Regions from separate parts of the Arthrobacter sp. NPDC057259 genome, predicted to be linked through region 2. Evidence: predicted binding sites of a transcription regulator. Region 2 holds the regulator's gene; the other holds the start of a gene.

Region 1 (9,839 bases), on a different contig from region 2:
CGTACCCGGGGACGGGTCCAGCAGGCGGGCCGGAAGGACCGAGCTGGCGCCGAATTTCCGGGTCACCTTATCCAGGGCCTGCTCTGCGGCGCGCCAGTTGTCGTCCCGCCGGTCCAGGCTCAACTGCAGCGGCGCCTGCGCGGCCTCCTCCAGCTGTTCGGCCCGGATGCCGATCAGGCGGACGGCCATGGGGCGGTCCCCGACCGAGTCGAGCAACTGCACCGCCACGCCGTAGAGAAGCTGGGCGCTGTCCAGCGGGGTGCTGACGGTCCGGCTACGGGTAATGGTGGAGAAATCGGCGTAGCGCAGCTTGAGCGCGATGGTCCGCGCGTGCATGCCGGCGCTCCGGAGCCGTCCCGCGGTCCGGTGGGAGAGGCGCAGCAGCTCGCGGTGCAGCAGTGCCGCGTCGGTGGTGTCCACGGCGAACGTCTCCTCGGCGCCGATGCTCTTCTCCAGCCGCACCGGGGTGACCGGCCGCGGGTCGATGCCCCACGAGAGCCGGTGGACGTGTTCGCCGGTGGCGCCGAGGATTTTCCGCAGCGAGGGCAGCGGGGTGGCGGCAACATCGGCCACGGTGCGGATCCCCATCCGGGCCAGGACCTCGACCGTCTTGGCGCCCACGCCCCAGAGCGCGTTGACCGGCAGGGTGTGGAGATAGGGCACGGTCTCCTCCGGGGCGATCAGCAGCAGCCCGTCCGGCTTGCAGCGGGTGGAGGCGATCTTTGCCACGAACTTGCTGGCGGCGATGCCCACCGAGGCGGTGATGCCTAGCTCGGCCGAGACCCGGCGTCGGATCAAGGCGCCGATCTCCCGTGGCGGGCCCAGCCGGCGGATGGCGCCGCCGACGTCGAGGAACGCCTCGTCGACGCTGAGCGGTTCCACCAGGTCGGTGATCGAGCCGAAGATGGCCATGATCTGCCCGGACACTTCGTAGTAGAGCTTGTGGCGGGGTTCGATGATGACCGCGGCCGGGCACATCCGTGCGGCGAGGGCCATCGGCATGGCCGACTTGACGCCGAACTTGCGTGCTTCGTAGGAGGCGGAGAGGACGACGGACCGTTCCCCGGGGTAACCGACGATCACCGGCTTGCCCTTGAGTTCGGGCCGGGTCCGGAGCTCCACCGAGACGAAGAAGGCATCCATGTCCACGTGCAGGATGCTGCTGCCGCGCAGCTCACGCAGCGCATCGGCGCTCAACGCCGTTCCGCCGGATGATCCGCTGCCCGTTCCGGCACTGCTGCCGCTCTCCTGCCCCACCGGATCAATCCTAGCCGCAGGGCCTGACTAAACTGGAGGCTGGATCCGGCATCAACACCAGGAGGAATGTCTTCGTGAAGGTAATTGGAGAGCGTACACGGGCCGTGGCCGCAGTCGCCGCGGCAGGGGCCCTGCTGGCCCTGACGGCCTGCACCTCCGGGGCGGGAGCGCCGGCCGCATCCTCGGCGGCCGCTCCGGCACCCACCGCGACGGCCTCCGTCACCGCCTCCCCGAGCCCGTCCGCCACGCCGGGCACCTCCGCCACCGTGGGTGCCCTGGTGGCCGGCTTCCCGCAGCAGCTCCTGCCGCTGATGCCGAACGCCAAGGTGGAATCCAGCAGCTTCGACAAGACCGGCTCCCCCGCCACCGTCGCCCTGGTGGGCAAGGTATCTGCGCCGTCCTCCGACGTCGTGGCCTATTACACCCAGCAGCTGGAGGGCCAGGGGTTCAAGGCCGTCCCGGGCGAGAAGGTCGGCGCCGTGGCGTCCAAGGACTTCGTCCGGGTCGACAACGAGACCGTTAACCTCGCCGTCGTCGAGGCCTCCGGGGTGTCCACCTTCACCATCGGCGCCAACGTCGCCCCCGGGTCCGTCAAGTGAGCCTGGCCGAACAACTCCGGGACGAACAGGCCGCCTACGTTGCCGCCGTGGCCGGGAAGCTCACCGAGTTCCTGACCGGGCGGGCCGCGATCATGTCAACCATCTCGCCGGACATCGACCCCCTGATGGGGTCCATCTCCAACCTGGTCACCGGTGGCAAGCGGCTCCGGGCGCTGATGTGCTACTGGGGCTGGCGGGGCGCCGGCGGAGACGCCGCCGCCGCCGAGGTGATCACCGCGGGCTCGGCGCTGGAGCTGTTCCAGGCCGCGGCGCTGATCCACGACGACATCATTGACCGCTCCGACACCCGGCGCGGCGGCCCCAGCGTGCACCGCCGCTTCAGTGAACTGCACGGCGAGCAGGGCTGGGCCCTCGATCCCGAACGCTTCGGCCACGCCGCCGCCATCCTTACCGGCGACCTGTGCCTGTCCTTCAGCGAGGAATCCTTCACCGAGATCGGCAACCGCGCCGCCGCCGGCAGCCGGGCCCGGCTCATCTTCAACCTGATGCGCGCCGAGGTCATGGCGGGCCAGTACCTGGACATCCTCGAGGAGGTCGCCGGGCCGCGCCGCGACCGGGCCGGTGCCGTCAGCCGGGCGCAGTCCATCATCCGGTTCAAGTCCGCCAAGTACTCCACCGAGCATCCGCTGGCACTGGGCGGTGCGCTGGCCGGCGCCACCGATGCCCTGCTGCGCGGTTACTCGGCCTTCGCCCTGCCGCTCGGCGAGGCCTTCCAGCTGCGCGACGACGTCCTGGGCGTGTTCGGGGACCCGGTGACCACCGGCAAGCCCGCGGGCGATGACCTCCGCGAGGGCAAACGCACTGTCCTGGTGGCTTTTGCCCTGGAGATGGCCACCCCGGAGGAGTCCGGGTTCATCGACGCCCGGCTGGGCAGTCCGGGCCTGGGGGACGACGACGTCGAGGAGATCCGCCGGATCATCGTCGAGTGCGGAGCCCTGCAGGCCACCGAGACGCTGATCGAGGAATTCGGCCAGGCCGCCTTCGACGCGCTGGAGTCGCTCGAACTGGACGAGCTGCCGAAGACGGCCCTGCGCCGGCTCGCCGAGGCCGCCGTCAGCCGCGCGGCCTGACGCGCGTTAGCGGCAATAACAGCGACGACAGCACCGAGGACAACAGCAGCGTCAACAAAAAAGCGAAGGCCGTGCCCCTGGCAGAGTGACTGCCCCGGGCACGGCCTTCGCCGTTGACGCTGAAAGTTGATCCAGGAAACCGCCTCTGCGGTGCGCTACCAGGCCATCGTCTGGGCGCGGCGGCGGATCTCGGTCTTGCGGCCCTCGCGGAGGGCGTCGATCGGACGGCCCCGCAGGGATTCGTCCGCAGTGAACAGCCAGGTAATCAATTCCTCATCCGAATAACCGGCGTCGGAAAGGACCACAATGGTGCCCTTGAGGCTTTCCACCGCGTGGCCGTCCTGTATAAACGCCGCGGGCACGGAGCGGATGCGGCGGTCTCCCACCCGGATCGCCGCCAGCGCACGCTCGTCCAGCAGCGCATGAACCTTGGTGATGGAGACATTCAGCAGCTCGGCAACATCGGGCAGGGGCAGCCATTCGCCTACAAGGCTTTCTACATTACTCACGCGTCAAGAGTGCCATGTCGGGACGTATTGCGCCTAGTCAGCCGCGTCCCGGACGGTAATTCACCCCGCTCCGCAGCACCCGTCCACGACACACCCACAAAACGGTTTTACGGAATGTCAAACAGTTCTTGTGCTATTTCCCAATTCATGAGAGATTCACATAGATCACATTTGTAACTGGGGTATCTAGAGTCACACTGGCAACACCAGTAACACCGGCCTGACCTGCAGCGTTCGCCGCTGAGAAGAGGATCTTTCCCATGACGACGTCCCGTGCGCCGAAGCCAACCCCTAGGCCCGGCCTCCCGCTGATCGCGGCCACGACGGCGGCCCTGCCCGCCGTCGTCCTGTCTTCGCTGGCGATCGCCCAACCGGCCGCCGCGGAATCCCGGCCGCGCGCCATCCCGGCCACCTTGGCCGCCGCCATGAAGGCCCAGGCCGCCGGGCTCACCGCCCAGGCCCTGCCGTCCGCGATTATCCCGGCCGCCGCCGTCTCCACCACCATCCCGGCGGCATTCCAGCCGGCCCAGGCGCCCGCCCCGGCCGAGTACACGATTTCCCGCGGCGATACCGTCAGCGCGATCGCCGGCAAGTTTGGCCTGGACACCTACCAGGTCCTGAAGCTGAACAACATGCAGCCGAACTCGATCATCTACCCGGGCCAGAAGATCAAGCTCAGCGGCAACGCGGTCGCCTCCCCCCAGGCCCCCGCCGCGCCGTCGGCCCCGGCCCCCGCTCCCGCCGGCGGCCAGTCCTACACCGTGAAGTCCGGCGACACCCTCAGCGCGATCGCCGCCCGCAGCGGCGTCCAGCTCTCCGATGTCCTGAACTGGAACGGGCTGAACATGCGCTCGATTATCTACCCGGGCCAGCAGATCAAGGTGGGTGGCGGTTCCGCCCCCGCCGCCCCGGCACCGGCGGCCCCCGCCCCGGTGGCAGCCCCCGCGCCGTCCGCACCCGCGCCGGCACCGGCCCCCGCCTCCGGCTCCTACACCGTGAAGTCCGGCGACACCCTCTCCGGTATCGCGGCTAAGAACGGCGTGAAGCTCGCCGACATCCTCTCGGCGAACCGGCTGACCATGAGCAGCATCATCTACCCGGGCAACAAGCTGGTCATCCCGGGTGCGGGTTCCTCCACCACGGTCAACCCGAGCTCCAGCACGCCGCCGGCCACGGTCACGCCGCTGGTCCCGAGCACCTTCCTCGGCTTCAGCTACCCGGAGGCCGTGGTCAGCTCCGCCAACGCGAACAAGGCGATCCTGAACGCCTCGCCGGTGCCCAGCACCGCGCAGATGAAGCAGATCGTCGCGGACACCGCGCGCCGGATGGGCGTCGACCCGTCCCTGGCCATGGCCTTCGCTTTCCAGGAGTCCAGCTTCAACCAGCGCTCGGTTTCCCCCGCCAATGCCATTGGCACCATGCAGGTCATCCCGTCCTCGGGACAGTGGGCCTCGGACCTGGTGGGCCGCAAGCTGAACCTGCTGGACCCGTACGACAACGCCACGGCCGGCGTCGCCATCATCCGCCAGCTGGTCCGCACCAGCAAGGACCTGGACACCGCGATCGCCGGTTACTACCAGGGCCAGTACTCGGTGAGCAAGAACGGCATGTACGACGACACCAAGGCGTACGTCGCGTCCATCAAGCGGCTGCAGCAGCAGTTCAGCTGACCACGGCTTCGCGCGGGGCTGAGCCCTCCGTCGCGTAACGATACGGGCCCGGATTGCATGTCAATCCGGGCCCGTTTCTGTGCAGAACGTAGGATCGAATGGTGCAGGACTACACTTCGGATGCTCTCGTCGGGACCCTCGTGGACAACCGGTACCTGGTTCGCTCCAAGCTGGCCAGGGGCGGCATGTCCACCGTCTACCTCGCAACGGACCGCCGCCTGGAGCGGGATGTGGCGCTCAAGGTCCTGCACCCGCACATGGCCGGGGACCCGCAGTTCCTGGACCGCCTGGGCCGGGAGGCGAAGGCTGCGGCCCGGCTCTCCCACCCGCACGTGGTGGGCATGCTGGACCAGGGCGAGGACGGCCCGCTGGCCTACCTGGTCATGGAGTACATCAAGGGCCACACGCTCCGGGACATGCTCAAGGAACGCGGCGCCCTCACGCCGAGGCTGGCCCTGGCCTACATTGACCCCGTGGTTGAGGGCCTCGCCGCCGCGCACGCCGCCGGGCTGATCCACCGTGACGTGAAGCCGGAGAACGTCCTGATCGCCGACGACGGCCGGATCAAGATCGGTGACTTCGGCCTCGCGCGGGCCGTCACGACGTCGACCAGCACCGGCGCGCTGATCGGCACGGTGGCGTACCTCTCCCCCGAGCTGGTGATGGGCCGGCAGGCCGATGCCCGCAGCGACATCTACTCCCTGGGCATTATGCTCTACGAGATGCTCACCGGCCGGCAGCCGTTCGACGGCGAGGTTCCCATCCAGGTGGCCTACCAGCACGTGAACTCCAGTGTGGGCGCGCCCTCGCTCCTGGTGCCGGGACTGGCCGGAGAAATCGATGAGCTGGTGCAGTGGTGCACCGCCAACGACCCCGACAAGCGCCCGGTGGACGGGCAGGCCCTGCTCTCCGAGCTGCGCCACATCCGGACCAACCTCAGCGACGCCGAACTCGACCTGCAACCGCCCGCCGCCCGTCCGCTCTCCCCCGCGCTGCCCGCTGCCGCGGCCGGAGCCGCTGGTACGGCCGCGGGTGCCGCTGCGGGCGCCGCTGCCGACGACGGCGGGGCGCACACCGAGTTCCTCGGCGCCCTTCCGCAGCCCACCGAAGTGATCGGCCGCGGCGGCAGCAACCCCACCACCGTGATCCCGGGAACGTCCCGTCCGCCGACCCGGGGAGCCGCCGCCGGCGGCTTCGGCCCGCTGACCGCCCCCGGCGACTCCGACGACGGCGACTCGCCCTACGGCGACTCAGGCGACAGCGGCTCCGGATTCGGGGCGGAGGCCTGGGCCGGGGACGCCGCCGCGCCGCCGGCCAGCAAGCGCGCCCAGCGCAAGCTGGACCGGGACGAGGAGAAGGCCCGCCAGCGGGCCGCCGCCACCCCCAGCCGCACCCTTCGGCCCGGCAACCCCCGCCGCCGCGGCCTGGTCTGGATCGTGGTGCTGGTGCTGGCGGCAGTCCTCGCCGCCGGGGCCGGATGGTTCTTCGGGATGGGTCCCGGCTCGCCCGGCACCGTGCCGCAGGTGGGCAACAAGACCGTCGCCGAGGCCCAGGCCCTGCTGCGGACGGCCGGTTTCAACTCGACCACCCGGGACGTCTACGACGACAGCGTCTCCCCCGGCCTGGTGGTCGGCTCGGAACCCCCGGCCGGCAAGGTCATCCGCAAGTTCGAAGCGGTCTCCCTGGCCGTCTCCAAGGGCCCGGAGCTCTTCCCGCTGCCCGGGCTGACCGGCAAGTCCCTGGACGAGGCGAAGACGGCGCTCAACGGCGCCGGCATGGCGCTGGGCCCGGTCACCCAGACCTTCGACGAGTCCGCCCCGGCCGGTGCCGTGCTGGCTCAGGACCCGGCCGGGGGCACGCCCGCCAAGCACGGCACCCCGGTGGGCCTGACAGTCTCCAAGGGACCGCAGCCCATCCCCGTCCCGGATGTGCGCGGCAAGGACCAAGACGCCGCCGCCAAGGCCCTGCAGGCCGCCGGGCTGCAACCCGTCGTCGCTCCCGAACCCGTCTTCGACCGCTCGGTGCCCAAGGGCGCCGTCGTCAGCCAGGACCCCGCCGGAGGCGCCACCCTCACCCGCGGCGGCTCGGTCACCCTGACCATCTCCAAGGGGCCGCGGATGGTGGACGTGCCCAGCTTCGTGGGCAAGCAGGCCAAGGAGGCCCGCGACGCGCTGGAGAAACTCGGCTTCAAGGTGCAGGTGGAGAACATCCTGGGCGGGTTCTTCGGCACCGTCCGGGCCCAGGACCCGGTCAACCGGAGCGTCCCGGAGGGATCCACCATCACCCTGACCGTGGTCTAGCCGGCCCGGCCAGGCCCGCCCAAGGGGACTTAAGCGCAAGGACCCCCGGCCGCCATCCTGCGGCCGGGGTCCTTGCGTTTAAGCTGGGCGGGGTCCTAGCGCTTGGCGAGGGATCCGGCCACGAGGAACGCCATCTCGAGGGACTGCATGTGGTTCAGGCGCGGGTCGCAGACCGACTCGTAGCGGTCCAGGAAGGCGTCCTGGTCGATCGGGTCCGCGCCGCCCAGGCACTCGGCCACGTCGTCGCCGGTCATCTCCACGTGCAGGCCGCCCGGCACGGTGCCGAGGCCGTGGTGGACCTCGAAGAAGCCGCGCACCTCGTCGATGACGTCGTCGAAGTTGCGGGTCTTGTAGCCGTTCGGGGAGGTGACGGTGTTGCCGTGCATCGGGTCCGTGACCCACAGGACCTGCGCGCCGGAGGCGGTGACTCGCTCCACGATGGGCGGCAGTTTCTCGCGGATGTTGCCGGCGCCCATGCGGGTGATGAAGGTCAGGCGGCCCGGTTCGCGGTTCGGGTCCAGCTTGTCGATCAGCCGCAGCGCATCGTCGCCCGTGGTGGTGGGGCCGAGCTTCACGCCGATAGGGTTGCGGACCCGGGAGAGGAAGTCCACGTGGGCGTGGTCCAGCTCGCGGGTGCGCTCCCCGATCCAGAGGAAGTGCGCGGAGGTGTCGTACGGCAGGCCGGTGCGGGAGTCGATGCGGGTCAGCGCCCGCTCGTAGTCCAGCAGCAGCGCCTCGTGGCTGGCGTAGAACTCCACGCGCTTGAGTGCCTCGAAGTCCGCGCCGCAGGAGGACATGAACTTGATGGCCCGGTCGATGTCGCGGGCGAGCGATTCGTAGCGGGCGTGCGCCGGATTCTCGGTGAAGCCCTTGTTCCACTGGTGCACCAGGCGGAGATCAGCGAAACCGCCCTGGGTGAAGGCCCGGATCAGGTTCAGGGTCGACGCCGAGGTGTGGTACGCCTTCAGCATCCGGCCGGCGTCGTGGGCGCGGGATTCCGGGGTGAAGTCGTAACCGTTGACGATGTCGCCGCGGTAGGCCGGGAGGGTCACACCGTCGCGGGTCTCGTCGTTGGAGGACCGCGGCTTGGCGAACTGCCCCGCCATCCGGCCCATCTTGATCACGGGCATGGCTGCGCCATAGGTAAGCACGACGGCCATCTGCAGGATGGTCCGGACCCGGGCGCTGATCTTGTCCGCGGTGGCGGCCTCGAAGGTTTCGGCGCAGTCACCGCCCTGGAGCAGGAACGCCTCGCCCCGGGCCGCGGCGGCGAGCCGTTCCCGGAGGATGTCCACCTCGCCGGCGAACACCAGCGGCGGCAGCACGGAGAGCTCCTTGACCGAGGCCTCGAAGACTGCCGGGTCGGACCAGGTGGGCTGCTGGGAGGCCGGGAGCTTCCGCCAGTCGTCCAGCCCGGGATAGTTGGCCGCTCCGCTCTGGGAGATGCCGGCGAAGGCGCCGGCTGCGAACGCGGGGGCCACGGGGGCGCCCGGCATCGGGGAGGAGGTGAGGGGGGACGTGGAGGGTGCGGATAGCTCAGTCACCCTCCTAGGATAGTTCGCCGGGAGCGGTTCAACGGCGCCGGGGCGTCAAAGTCCGGGCCCCTCCCGTCACACTGTTCCCGGCGCCTCCGGGCCCGGGCCGGGCTCCTGCGTGGGTGCCTCGGTGGCCTTGCCGGCGAGCCGGAGCTTGACGACGGCGGCGTACTCGTCCACGTACTCCTGCCCGGAGAGCCGCATCAGCTCGTACATGATCTCGTCCGTCACGGAGCGCTGGATGAGCCGGTCGTCCTCCATGCCGTAGTAGCGGCTGAAATCCATCGGCTCGCCGAAGATCATGCCGATCCGGCGGATGTTGGGGACCCGCTTGCCGATCGGCTGGACCTTGTCCGTGCCGATCATCGCCACCGGGATCACCGGGACGCGGGCCTGCAGCGCCAGCCGGGCCACGCCCACCTTGCCGCGGTACAGCCGCGCGTCGGGGCTGCGCGTGCCCTCGGGGTAGATGCCCAGCAGCGAGCCGTTCTTCAGCACGTCCATGCCGGCGTTCAGCGACTGGGCGGAGGCCGCACCCCCGGACCGGTCCATCGGCAGCTGGTTGGTCAGGCGGAAGAAAGCGGCCGTGAGCTTGCCCTTGACGCCCTTGCCGGTGAAGTACTCGGACTTGGCCAGGAACACCACCGGCCGGGGCACCATCAGGGGCATGAAGATGGAATCGGAGAAGGAGAGGTGGTTGGAGGCGAGGATCGCGGCGCCGCTGGCGGGAACGTTGTCCAGGCCCTTGACCCACGGCCGGAAGAGCGTCTTGAGGACCGGTCCGAGGACGAACGTCTTCATGAACCAATAAAACACGTGGTGTACCTCTCCGGCAGGCGTCTGGCCGGCCCTTCTTCGGGTCCGGCCAGGACTTCAAT
Region 2 (9,839 bases):
ATCCCGCACGCCGCGATCTCCACCGACATCATCGTCGGCTTCCCCGGGGAGACCGAGGAAGACTTCCAGGCCACCCTGGACGTCGTGGAACGCTCCCGCTTCGCCACCGCCTTTACCTTCCAGTACTCCAAGCGGCCCGGCACCCCGGCCGCCGACCTGCCCGAACAGCTGCCCAAGGCCGTGGTCCAGGAACGCTTCGAACGGCTCACCGCCCTGCAGGACAGGATCGCCGCCGAGGAAAACGCCCGCCAGGTGGGCCGCCGGGTCGAGGTCATGGTCACCGCCCAGCAGGGCCGGAAGGCGGGGGAGACCCACCGGCTCTCGGGCCGCGCCCAGGACCAGCGCCTGGTGCACTTCTCCGTGCCGGACGGCGCCGAAACCCCCCGCCCCGGCGACCTCGTCACCGTGACCGTCACCGGGGCCGCATCCTTCCACCTCATCGCCGACCCCGCGTCGCTTGAGGACTACCAGCTGCGCCGCTCCCGCGCCGGCGACGCCTGGGACCGGTCCCAGGCCGACTCATGCGGTGCACCCGCCCCCGCCGCGGCGGGCGGCGGCAAGGCCGGGGTGTCCCTCGGCATGCCCGCGCTGCCCGTGCGCGGCCGCTGACGCCGTGACCGGAGCCGAACTGTCCGCCGCGCCGCCGCCGGTGATCGCCGTCGTCGGCCCCACCGGCTCGGGGAAATCCGATCTGGCCGTCGCCCTCGCGCTGGCGCTTGACGGCGAGGTGGTCAACGCGGACGCCATGCAGTTCTACCGCGGCATGGACATCGGTACCGCCAAGATCACCGACGCCGAGCGGCGAGGCGTCCCGCACCACCTGCTCGACATCATGGACGTCACCGAGGAAGCCAGCGTCTCGGACTTCCAGCGGCAGGCCCGGGAGGCCATCGACGGCATCCACGCCCGCGGGAAACGCGCCATCCTCGCCGGCGGGTCCGGGCTCTACGTCCGGGCCGCCCTGGACGTCCTGGACTTCCCCGGCACCGACCCGGCCGTCCGGGCCCGTCTCGAGGCCGAGGAGGCGGCGAAAGGCCTGGCCCCGCTCCGGGCCCGGCTGGAGCAGGTGGACCCGGTCTCGGCCGGGCGCCTGGGCGACGCCCGGCGGGTCATCCGTGCCCTCGAGGTGTACGAACTGACCGGCCGGCCCTTCAGCTCCTTCATGCCGGACCGCACCTACCACCGCCCGGCCGTCCAAATCGGCCTCCAGGTGGACCGGGAGCAGCTGCGCGAGCGCCTCGCCGCCCGCGTGCACGCCATGGTGGACCGCGGCCTGCTCGAGGAGGTGCGCCGGCTGGACGCCGAGGGCCTGCGCCGCGGAAAGACCGCCTCCCGCGCCCTCGGCTACGCCCAGTTCCTCAAGGTTCTCGACGGCGAATCCGACATCGCGCACGCCGCCGAGGACACCATCGCCGCCACCCGGAAGTTTGCCCGCCGCCAGCTCACCTGGTTCCGCGCCGACCCGCGGATCGCCTGGCTCGACTGGCAGGCCCCGGACCTCGTGGCGAAGGCAACGCAGCTGGCGTTGGTCCCGGCGGGAGGCGGCCCGGTAGCCTTGGACCATGGATGACACTCTCGCCGGAACCGCCGCCTCGACGGCCCACGCCGCCGACACCACAGCACTGGCCGGGCTCGCCTTCTCCAAGGGCCATGGCACCGGCAACGACTTCGTCCTGATCGCGGACCCGCACGGGGCCCTGGAAGTGACCGCCGAGCAGGTCGCGGCCCTCTGTGACCGGCACCGCGGCATCGGCGGCGACGGGCTGATCCGCGCCGTCCCCTCCCGGTTCCTGCCCGAGGGCGCCGAGCTGCTCGCGCAGCACCCGGAGGCGGAGTGGTTCATGGACTACCGCAACGGTGACGGATCGCTCTCCGAAATGTGCGGCAACGGCGTCCGGGTCTTCGTCCACTTCCTGGTCCAGCAGGGCCTCGTGGACCTGCCCGCCGGGGAATCCCTCGTGATCGGCACCCGCGCCGGTATCAAGACCGTCGTCCGCACCGCCTCCGGCTACTCCGTGGACATGGGTCCCTGGGAATTCATCTTCCCCGGCGAAGCCACGGCCCGGGCCATGGACTCCCTCGTCAGCGCCCACGGCCTCGACGTTGCCCGCCCGGCCCTCTCGGTCAGCATGGGCAACCCGCACACCGTCGTCGCCCTCGCCGAGCAGGCAGAACTGGACGCCACCGAACTGTTCACCGCACCGCGCGTCGACCCGGAGCCGCCACACGGAACCAACGTCGAGTTCGTCGTCCCCGCCGAGCCGCTGGTCCACGACGGCATCGGCGCCATCAGCATGCGCGTCCACGAACGCGGCGTGGGCGAGACCCTCTCCTGCGGCACCGGCGCGTGCGCGGCCGCCGTCGCGATCCGGCACTGGGCCGGTCAGGGCGCGCCGGACGCCTGGAACGTCACGGTGCCCGGCGGCGTCGTCGGCGTGAAGTTCTTCGTCGCCCCCGACGGCCACGAGCACGTCGAGCTCAGCGGCCCGGCCGTGATCGTCGCTAGCGGGACGCTTTCCTGACCCGAAGGATCCGGAACGACTTCGAGGTGCTCTCCCGGGTCACCGTGAAGCTGCTGTCGAGCTCCGTGCCCAGCCAGCGCTGCAGCGAATCCGAGCCGAGGTTCTTCTGCACCACCAGCCACGCCGACCCGCCCGGCGCCAGCCGCGGCAGCCAGAGCAGCAGCAGGGAATGCAGCTCGTCCTTACCGATCCGGATGGGCGGGTTGGACCAGATGGTGTCGAAGCGCAGCTCCGGGTCCACCTCGCCGGGGGTGCTGGCCGTGACGTTCTCCAGGCCCAGCAGTGCCGCGTTTTCGTTGGTCAGAGCCACGCAGCGCTCGTTGACGTCCACGGCGTAGACGTGGGCGTGCGGGGCCTTCAGCGCCATCGTCAGCGCGATCGGACCCCAGCCGCAGCCGATGTCCAGCAGGTTCCCCTGCGGGGCCGGGGCCGGGACATCCGCCAGCAGCACCGCGGTGCCCTTGTCGACGCCGTCGGGACTGAAGATTCCGCTGGAGGTCTGCAGCTGTCGCGGCGTGCCGGCCAGTTCCACGGCGAGGGGCTTGCGGGTGAACGGCCCGGCCGGCTGGGCGCTGAAATAGTGTGCAGACTCCATAACGTGCCAGAGTAGTTGGCCGTCCGCGGGCTTGGGAAACCGGAAAGGTGCGCTCTGGTAAACTTGGAGGCATGTTCCTGATCTTCGAATAGCCGGCCACCAGGCAACCGGCACAGGCGCCCGCCTCAACGGGTGATCCGCCCTCCAGCGACGCAGGCCCCGCCCTCCGCTGGACCCCTCCGGCCGCGGCGACCCGCGGCCTGTTCCGGCACTCATTCCAGCAACGCCGGAAACTCCACGCCTCGAAGATCCCACCGCACGGCCCCGCCGTCACCCGCGGAACCGACCGGCGTGCAGCACCGCCCGTGAGGAAACCTTTCCAGGACCCACGGACCCCACCCGCCGCTCCGCCGAGGAGCCCGCCCGTCCGCGGCACCGCCGCCGCAGGACAGCCAGGAGGCACGGATGACCCCACATCGTCAGCCCAGCGCGAATTCCGCAGCGCACCGCACCGATCAGCATTATTCTGAAATGGCAGACCCTTCAAAGGAGACCATGACCAGTCAGCCCAACACCGGACCCGATTCAGCAGCCCAGGACATGAGTCCTGCCGAGATCCAGGCTGTGATCGACCGGATTCTTTCCAAGGATTCCCCCGCCCGGGACACCGGCGCCGCCGACGCGGACACCGCCGAACCCCGCGCGGTCCTGGGCCGGGCCCAGGCCATCTCCGGCCTGGCCACCGAGCACGGCAGCTACGACGGCGACCAGCAGGACCTCGAAGAGCGCCGCGCCCTGCGCCGCACCGCCGGGCTCTCCACCGAACTCGAAGACGTCACCGAGGTCGAATACCGGCAGCTCCGGCTGGAGCGCGTGGTGCTGGCCGGCCTCTGGTCCGAGGGCACCCTGGCCGACGCCGAGAACTCCCTCCGCGAACTCGCCGCGCTGGCCGAGACGGCCGGCTCCGAGGTGCTGGACGGGCTGGTCCAGCGCCGGGCAAAGCCGGACCCGGGAACCTTCCTGGGCTCGGGCAAGGCCCAGGAGCTCAAGGACATCGTGATGTCCACCGGTGCGGACACCGTGGTGGTCGACGCCGAACTGGCGCCCTCCCAGCGGCGTGCGCTCGAGGACATCGTCAAGGTCAAGGTGATCGACCGGACCGCGCTGATCCTGGACATCTTCGCCCAGCACGCCAAGAGCCGCGAGGGCAAGGCCCAGGTGGAACTGGCCCAGCTCGAGTACCTGCTTCCCCGCCTCCGCGGCTGGGGCGAGTCGATGTCCCGCCAGGCCGGTGGCCAGGTGGGCGGCGCCGGCGCCGGCATGGGCTCCCGTGGCCCCGGTGAGACGAAGATCGAACTGGACCGTCGGCGGATCCGCACCCGGATGGCCAAGCTGCGCCGCGAAATCGCGGCCATGAAGCCGGCGCGTGAGACCAAGCGGGCCAACCGCCGTCGTAACGCCGTCCCGTCCGTCGCGATCGCCGGCTACACCAACGCCGGGAAGTCCTCGCTGCTGAACCGGCTGACCGACGCCGGCGTGCTGGTGGAGAACGCCCTGTTCGCCACCCTGGACCCCACCGTGCGCAAGGCCGAGACCTCCGACGGCCTGGGTTACACCCTGGCCGACACCGTGGGCTTCGTCCGCTCGCTGCCCACGCAGCTGGTGGAGGCGTTCCGGTCCACCCTGGAGGAGGTCGCCGACTCGGATCTGATCCTGCACGTGGTGGACGTCTCGCACCCGGACCCCGAGGGCCAGATCGCGGCCGTCCGGTCCGTCTTCAGCGAGGTCGACGCCCGCAAGGTGCCCGAGATCATCGTCCTGAACAAGGCCGACGCCGCGGACCCGTTCGTGGTGGAGCGCCTGAAGCAGCGCGAACCGCGCCACGTGGTGGTCTCCGCCCGCACCGGCGAGGGCATCCCCGAGCTGCTGCGGGCCGTCAGCGAAGGCATCCCGCGGCCCAGCGTGAAGCTGGAACTGATGATCCCGTACAGCCGCGGCGACGTGCTCAGCAAGCTGCACGAGACCGAGGCGGAGATCGTCAGCCTGGACCACGAGGAGACCGGCACGCGCGCCGTCGTCATGGTGCGCGAAGGCCTGGCGGCCGAGCTGGATCCCTTCGTCCGCAATGACTGAACCGGCCGTGGCGGAAGCGGACAGCGACGCACGCCCGGCCCCCAGCGGCGCCACCGGCGAGGAGCTCGTGATCGAGCTCCTCGACCGGGCGGTCGCCGCGATGGGCGGGCAGAGCCGTGACGGCCAGCACGAAATGGCCCGCCAGGTGGCCCGCGCCATCGACACAGGCGACCACCTGCTGGTCCAGGCCGGCACCGGCACCGGAAAGTCCCTGGCGTACCTGATCCCGCTGATCGCCCACTCGCTGGACAGCGACAAGCCCACCCTGGTCTCCACGGCCACCCTGGCCCTGCAGACCCAGATCGTCGGCCGGGACCTGCCGCGACTGCTCAAGGCCATCACCCCTGCCCTGAAGCGGCCCGTCAAGATCGCCCTGGTCAAGGGCCGGTCCAACTACGTGTGCCGGCACAAGCTCGAGGGTGGGTTCCCGTCCGAGGAACCCGCCGAGGGCCAGCTCTTCTCCCTGGGTGAGGACACCTCGGTCCCGCACTTCGCCGCCGCCATGGGCGGCCCCTCCTCGCAGCTGGGCCGGGAAGTGGTCCGCCTCCGGGAATGGGCCGAGGACACGGCCACCGGCGACCGCGACGAACTGCTCCCCGGCGTGACCGACCGCGCCTGGCGGCAGGTGTCCGTCACCGCCATGGAATGCCTCGGCGCGCAGAAGTGCCCGTCGGCCGCCGAATGCTTCAGCGAACTGGCGCGCCAGGACGCGGCGGACGCCGACGTCGTGGTCACCAACCACGCCATGTTGGCCGTGAGCGCCTTCGAGGGCCTGGCCGTGCTGCCCGAATACGACGTCGTCGTCGTGGACGAGGCGCACGAACTCCAGGACCGGGTCACCGGGGCCGTCTCCGGCCAGCTCTCCGTGGCCATGGTCCACGCCGCCGCCTCGGGCGCCCGCAAGCACACCGGCATCACCGTGGACGCGCTGAACAACGCCGCCGCGAACCTTGAGCTCGCCGTTGCGGGGGTGCCCGGCGGACTGATGCCCAATGGCCTGAACAGCGAACAGCTCGACTGCGTGGACCAGCTCCGGGACGCCTGCCGTGCGGCGCTCTCCGACTCCAAGGGAGACGGCTCCACCACGGCCGACGGCGGCCGGCAGCTGGCGCGCTCCCGGCTGATGGTGATCCTGGAGCTCTGCGAACGCCTGCTCGCGGCCCGCGAGAACCGCGAGGTGGTGTGGTTCTCGCGGCAGAGCACCTTCGACCCGCAGCAGGGCTACTCGCAGCCGGATGATTCGGCGCCCGTGCTGATCAACATCGCCCCGCTCAGCGTGGCCGGGCGGCTGCGGGAGGGCCTGTTCGCGGACCACACCGTGGTGCTGACCTCGGCCACCCTCGCCATCGGCTCGGCCTTCGAACCGGCCGCGGGGGGCCTGGGCCTGGTGGGCCCCGGCGCCCCGAGCTGGACCGGCGTCGACGTCGGGTCGCCGTTCGAATACCCCAAGCAGGGCATCCTCTACGTCGCCAAGCACCTGCCCAAACCGGGCCGGGGGACCGCGCCCGAGGCCCTGGACGAGCTCGAGAAGCTGATCCGCGCCTCCGGCGGCGGCGCGCTCTGCCTCTTCTCCTCCCGGCGCGCCGCGGAGGAGGCCGCCGACGCGCTCCGGCCGCGGCTGGGCCTGAGCATCCTCTGCCAGGGCGAATCCACCATGACCGCGCTGGTCAAGCAGTTCGCGGACGAACCGGACACCTGCCTCTTCGGCACCATGTCCCTGTGGCAGGGCGTTGACGTGCCCGGCAACTCCTGCCGGCTGGTGGTGATCGACCGGATCCCGTTCCCGCGGCCGGACGATCCGCTGATGACGGCCCGCTCCCGGGCCGTGGCGCAGGCCGGGGGCAACGGCTTCATGAGCGTCTCGGCCACGCACGCGGCGATCCGGCTGGCGCAGGGCGCGGGCCGGCTGATCCGTTCGACGTCGGACCGCGGCGTGGTGGCGGTGCTGGACTCACGGCTGTCCACCGAGCGTTACGGCGGCTTCCTCCGGGCCGCGCTGCCGCCGTTCTGGGCCACGACGGACCCGGCGGTGGCCGTGGCGTCGCTGGAGCGGCTCGCGAAAGAAGCCGCGCAGGGGTCGTAGGCCCCCGGGGCAGGGACGTTTTGGCGGGGTTTGGCGGCGCTCAGGCCTCGGCGTCCGGGCGGGGTGGGGGGCCTCAGGTCCGGGCGTTCAGCGCGTTCAGCCGGTCCCTGGCCGGCGGCGTTGCCCGCGCTACAGGGAGCGGAGGACCGAGACGACCTTGCCCATGATGACGGCGTGGTCGCCCAGGATCGGTTCGTACTGGGTGTTCTGCGGCAGCAGCCAGGTGTGGCCGTCGCGCTGCCGGAACGTCTTGACCGTGGCTTCGTCATCGAGGAGGGCGGCCACGATGTCGCCGTTGACGGCGTCGTTCTGCCGGCGCACGACCACCCAGTCCCCGTCGCAGATCGCGGCGTCGATCATGGAGTCACCCGCGACCTTGAGCATGAACAGCTCACCGTGGCCCACGAGCTGGCGCGGCAGGGGGAGGACGTCCTCCACCACCTGGTCGGCCAGGATCGGGCCACCGGCGGCGATCCGGCCCACAAACGGGACCATCGCCGTGTCCGTGGCGCTGGCCAGTTCCGACACCGCGAGTCCGCCGACGGCCTTCAGCCCGCGGGGCTGTTCGACGCCGGAAATCGGGGTGGATCCCTCGTCCAGGGTCAGCGGCATCAGGACTTCCATGGCGCGGGGACGCTTGGGGTCCCGGCGCAGGTAGCCCAGCTTCTCCAGCTGGGAGAGCTGGTGGGTCACACTGGAGAGGCTGGCCAGCCCCACCGTGTCCCCGATCTCGCGCATTGACGGCGGATAGCCGTTGTTCGTCACGGACCGCTGGATGGTTTCGAGGATCTTCTTCTGACGGACGGTGAGGCTCTTGGGCGCCCGGGCAGGCTGGGCGCCGCGCCGGGTTGCCCTCCCGCCGGTGGCTTGTGCTGCCATGGTCGCCGTGCCTTCCGTTCGTGGTGCGGATCCGTGGCCGGCGGACCGAGTGAAGCGGCCCGATTGCTGCGAATCCTAAAAATGTCAGTGCCTGCCGTTTGACTGCTCTTGATCACCGCTGGCGGGTGTTCGACAGGTTTCAGACTGCAGGTGCGGAGTGCGGGTCCCTCGAGGGACCGGTTCCGTGCTTCAAAAATAGGTCAGCCGCCGGTGTTTTTCAAACATTTGTTCTAGCGAGTCTCGACAGAGTTCGTTCATAGGTGCTAAAAAGAGAACAGCAAGATTCGAAGATGTGTTCGAAGATTGCGAGTGGAGAACCACGGCCGGTTTCGGCTTTGTGTTCGAAGCGAATGATGGTTCAGCCGGTTGGCGGCAGGTACGAGGAGTACGCCGGGCGGCAACGACAAGTCCAGGAGGGCTCAGTTCATGTCAGCAAGAAGCGCTTTCGCCGGTTCGCAGTTTTCCGACGCCGGAAGGCCGGCACTGTATCTCGTGCCGGATACCGCCACGGCCTTCTCCGGGGCGGTAGCTCCGTTCGCGGCCCCGGCCGACGCTTACGCGACCGCCGGGAGCGCGTCAGCTGTACGCCGGGCCCACTCATCGGCCCAGGCTCCCTTGCGGCTGACCCGGCGGGGACGCTTCGTCTTCTTCGGACTGCCCCTGATCCTGCTCGCGGCCCTGCTGCTGTCCCTGGCAGGCTTCCTGACCGCGCCGGCGAAGGCCGCCGATTCCCCGGCATCGCTGGCGACCACCCCGACGGTCACCGTGACCGTGCAGCCCGGGGAGTCCCTGTGGACCATCGCCGGCACCGTCGACCCGAAACGGGATCCGCGGGACGTGGTCGCCGAGATCGTGCAGCTGAACAACCTCGACGCCGCACCGGTCCTGCCCGGCCAGCAGCTCTTCGTTCCGACCCCCTGAGCTGAATCCCCCGGGACGGAGCGTCCGCCGACCTCGGGATGGCCATTCGCCGGCCGCGGGATGGGCCTTCGTTGGTCACGGTTTCGGGCCAGACAGTCCTCTCACTTAAACTGGGGACGTGACTGACCAGCTTGAGCGACTCAACCGACTTCCCCTCCGGACCAACCTGCGGGGCCTGCGCCCCTACGGTGCTCCCCAGCTGGACGTTCCGATTCTCCTGAACGTCAACGAGAACACCCATGGCGTCCCCGCCGACGTGCGGGCAGCGATCGCGGAGGCCGTCACCGAGGCGGCCGCCGGGCTCAACCGCTATCCGGACCGGGAGTTCACCGAACTCCGCGGGGCGCTGGCCGAATACCTTGGCCACGGGCTGGACGCCACGAACATCTGGGCCGCCAACGGTTCCAATGAGGTGCTGCAGCAGATTCTCCAGGCCTTCGGCGGTCCAGGCCGCAACGCCCTCGGTTTCCCTCCCACGTACTCCATGTACCCGCTGCTCGCTGCCGGAACGGACACCGGCTACGTCGCCGGCGTCCGCGGTGAGGGCTACAGCCTGACCGCCGAGTCCGCCGCCCGGCAGGTCCGCGAGCTGCAGCCGAACATCGTCTTCCTCTGCTCGCCCAACAACCCCACCGGCACGGGCCTTGGCCTTGATGTCGTCGAAGCCGTCTACGAGGCGGGGGAGGCCAGCCAGGCCATCATCATCGTCGACGAGGCGTACCACGAGTTCGCCCACGAGGGCACCCCGAGCGCCCTGACCCTGCTG

What was found. Region 2 encodes LexA, which represses DNA repair genes until DNA is damaged. Its sites were predicted from a motif close to TCGAACANNTGTTCGA; they were not measured.
Region 1: a site for LexA is predicted at 3,574-3,589, ahead of ACFUCU_RS13015 (LysM peptidoglycan-binding domain-containing protein). Genes of this name have one in related genera too.

What each region holds. Positions count from the first base shown of each region.
Region 1 covers NZ_JBHUYA010000007.1:167,504-177,342, forward strand. The annotation lists gene dinB (DNA polymerase IV) at 1-1,197, opposite strand, end outside; gene ACFUCU_RS13000 (hypothetical protein) at 1,332-1,856, shown strand; gene ACFUCU_RS13005 (polyprenyl synthetase family protein) at 1,853-2,947, shown strand; gene ACFUCU_RS13010 (Rv2175c family DNA-binding protein) at 3,103-3,456, opposite strand; gene ACFUCU_RS13015 (LysM peptidoglycan-binding domain-containing protein) at 3,717-5,126, shown strand; gene ACFUCU_RS13020 (PASTA domain-containing protein) at 5,225-7,426, shown strand; gene ACFUCU_RS13025 (class II 3-deoxy-7-phosphoheptulonate synthase) at 7,522-8,922, opposite strand; gene ACFUCU_RS13030 (lysophospholipid acyltransferase family protein) at 9,037-9,777, opposite strand.
Region 2 covers NZ_JBHUYA010000011.1:28,691-38,529, forward strand. The annotation lists gene miaB (tRNA (N6-isopentenyl adenosine(37)-C2)-methylthiotransferase MiaB) at 1-609, shown strand, start outside; gene miaA (tRNA (adenosine(37)-N6)-dimethylallyltransferase MiaA) at 614-1,570, shown strand; gene dapF (diaminopimelate epimerase) at 1,563-2,522, shown strand; gene ACFUCU_RS15860 (class I SAM-dependent methyltransferase) at 2,503-3,117, opposite strand; gene hflX (GTPase HflX) at 3,613-5,190, shown strand; gene ACFUCU_RS15870 (ATP-dependent DNA helicase) at 5,183-7,273, shown strand; gene lexA (transcriptional repressor LexA) at 7,403-8,152, opposite strand; gene ACFUCU_RS15880 (LysM peptidoglycan-binding domain-containing protein) at 8,768-9,073, shown strand; gene ACFUCU_RS15885 (histidinol-phosphate transaminase) at 9,192-9,839, shown strand, end outside.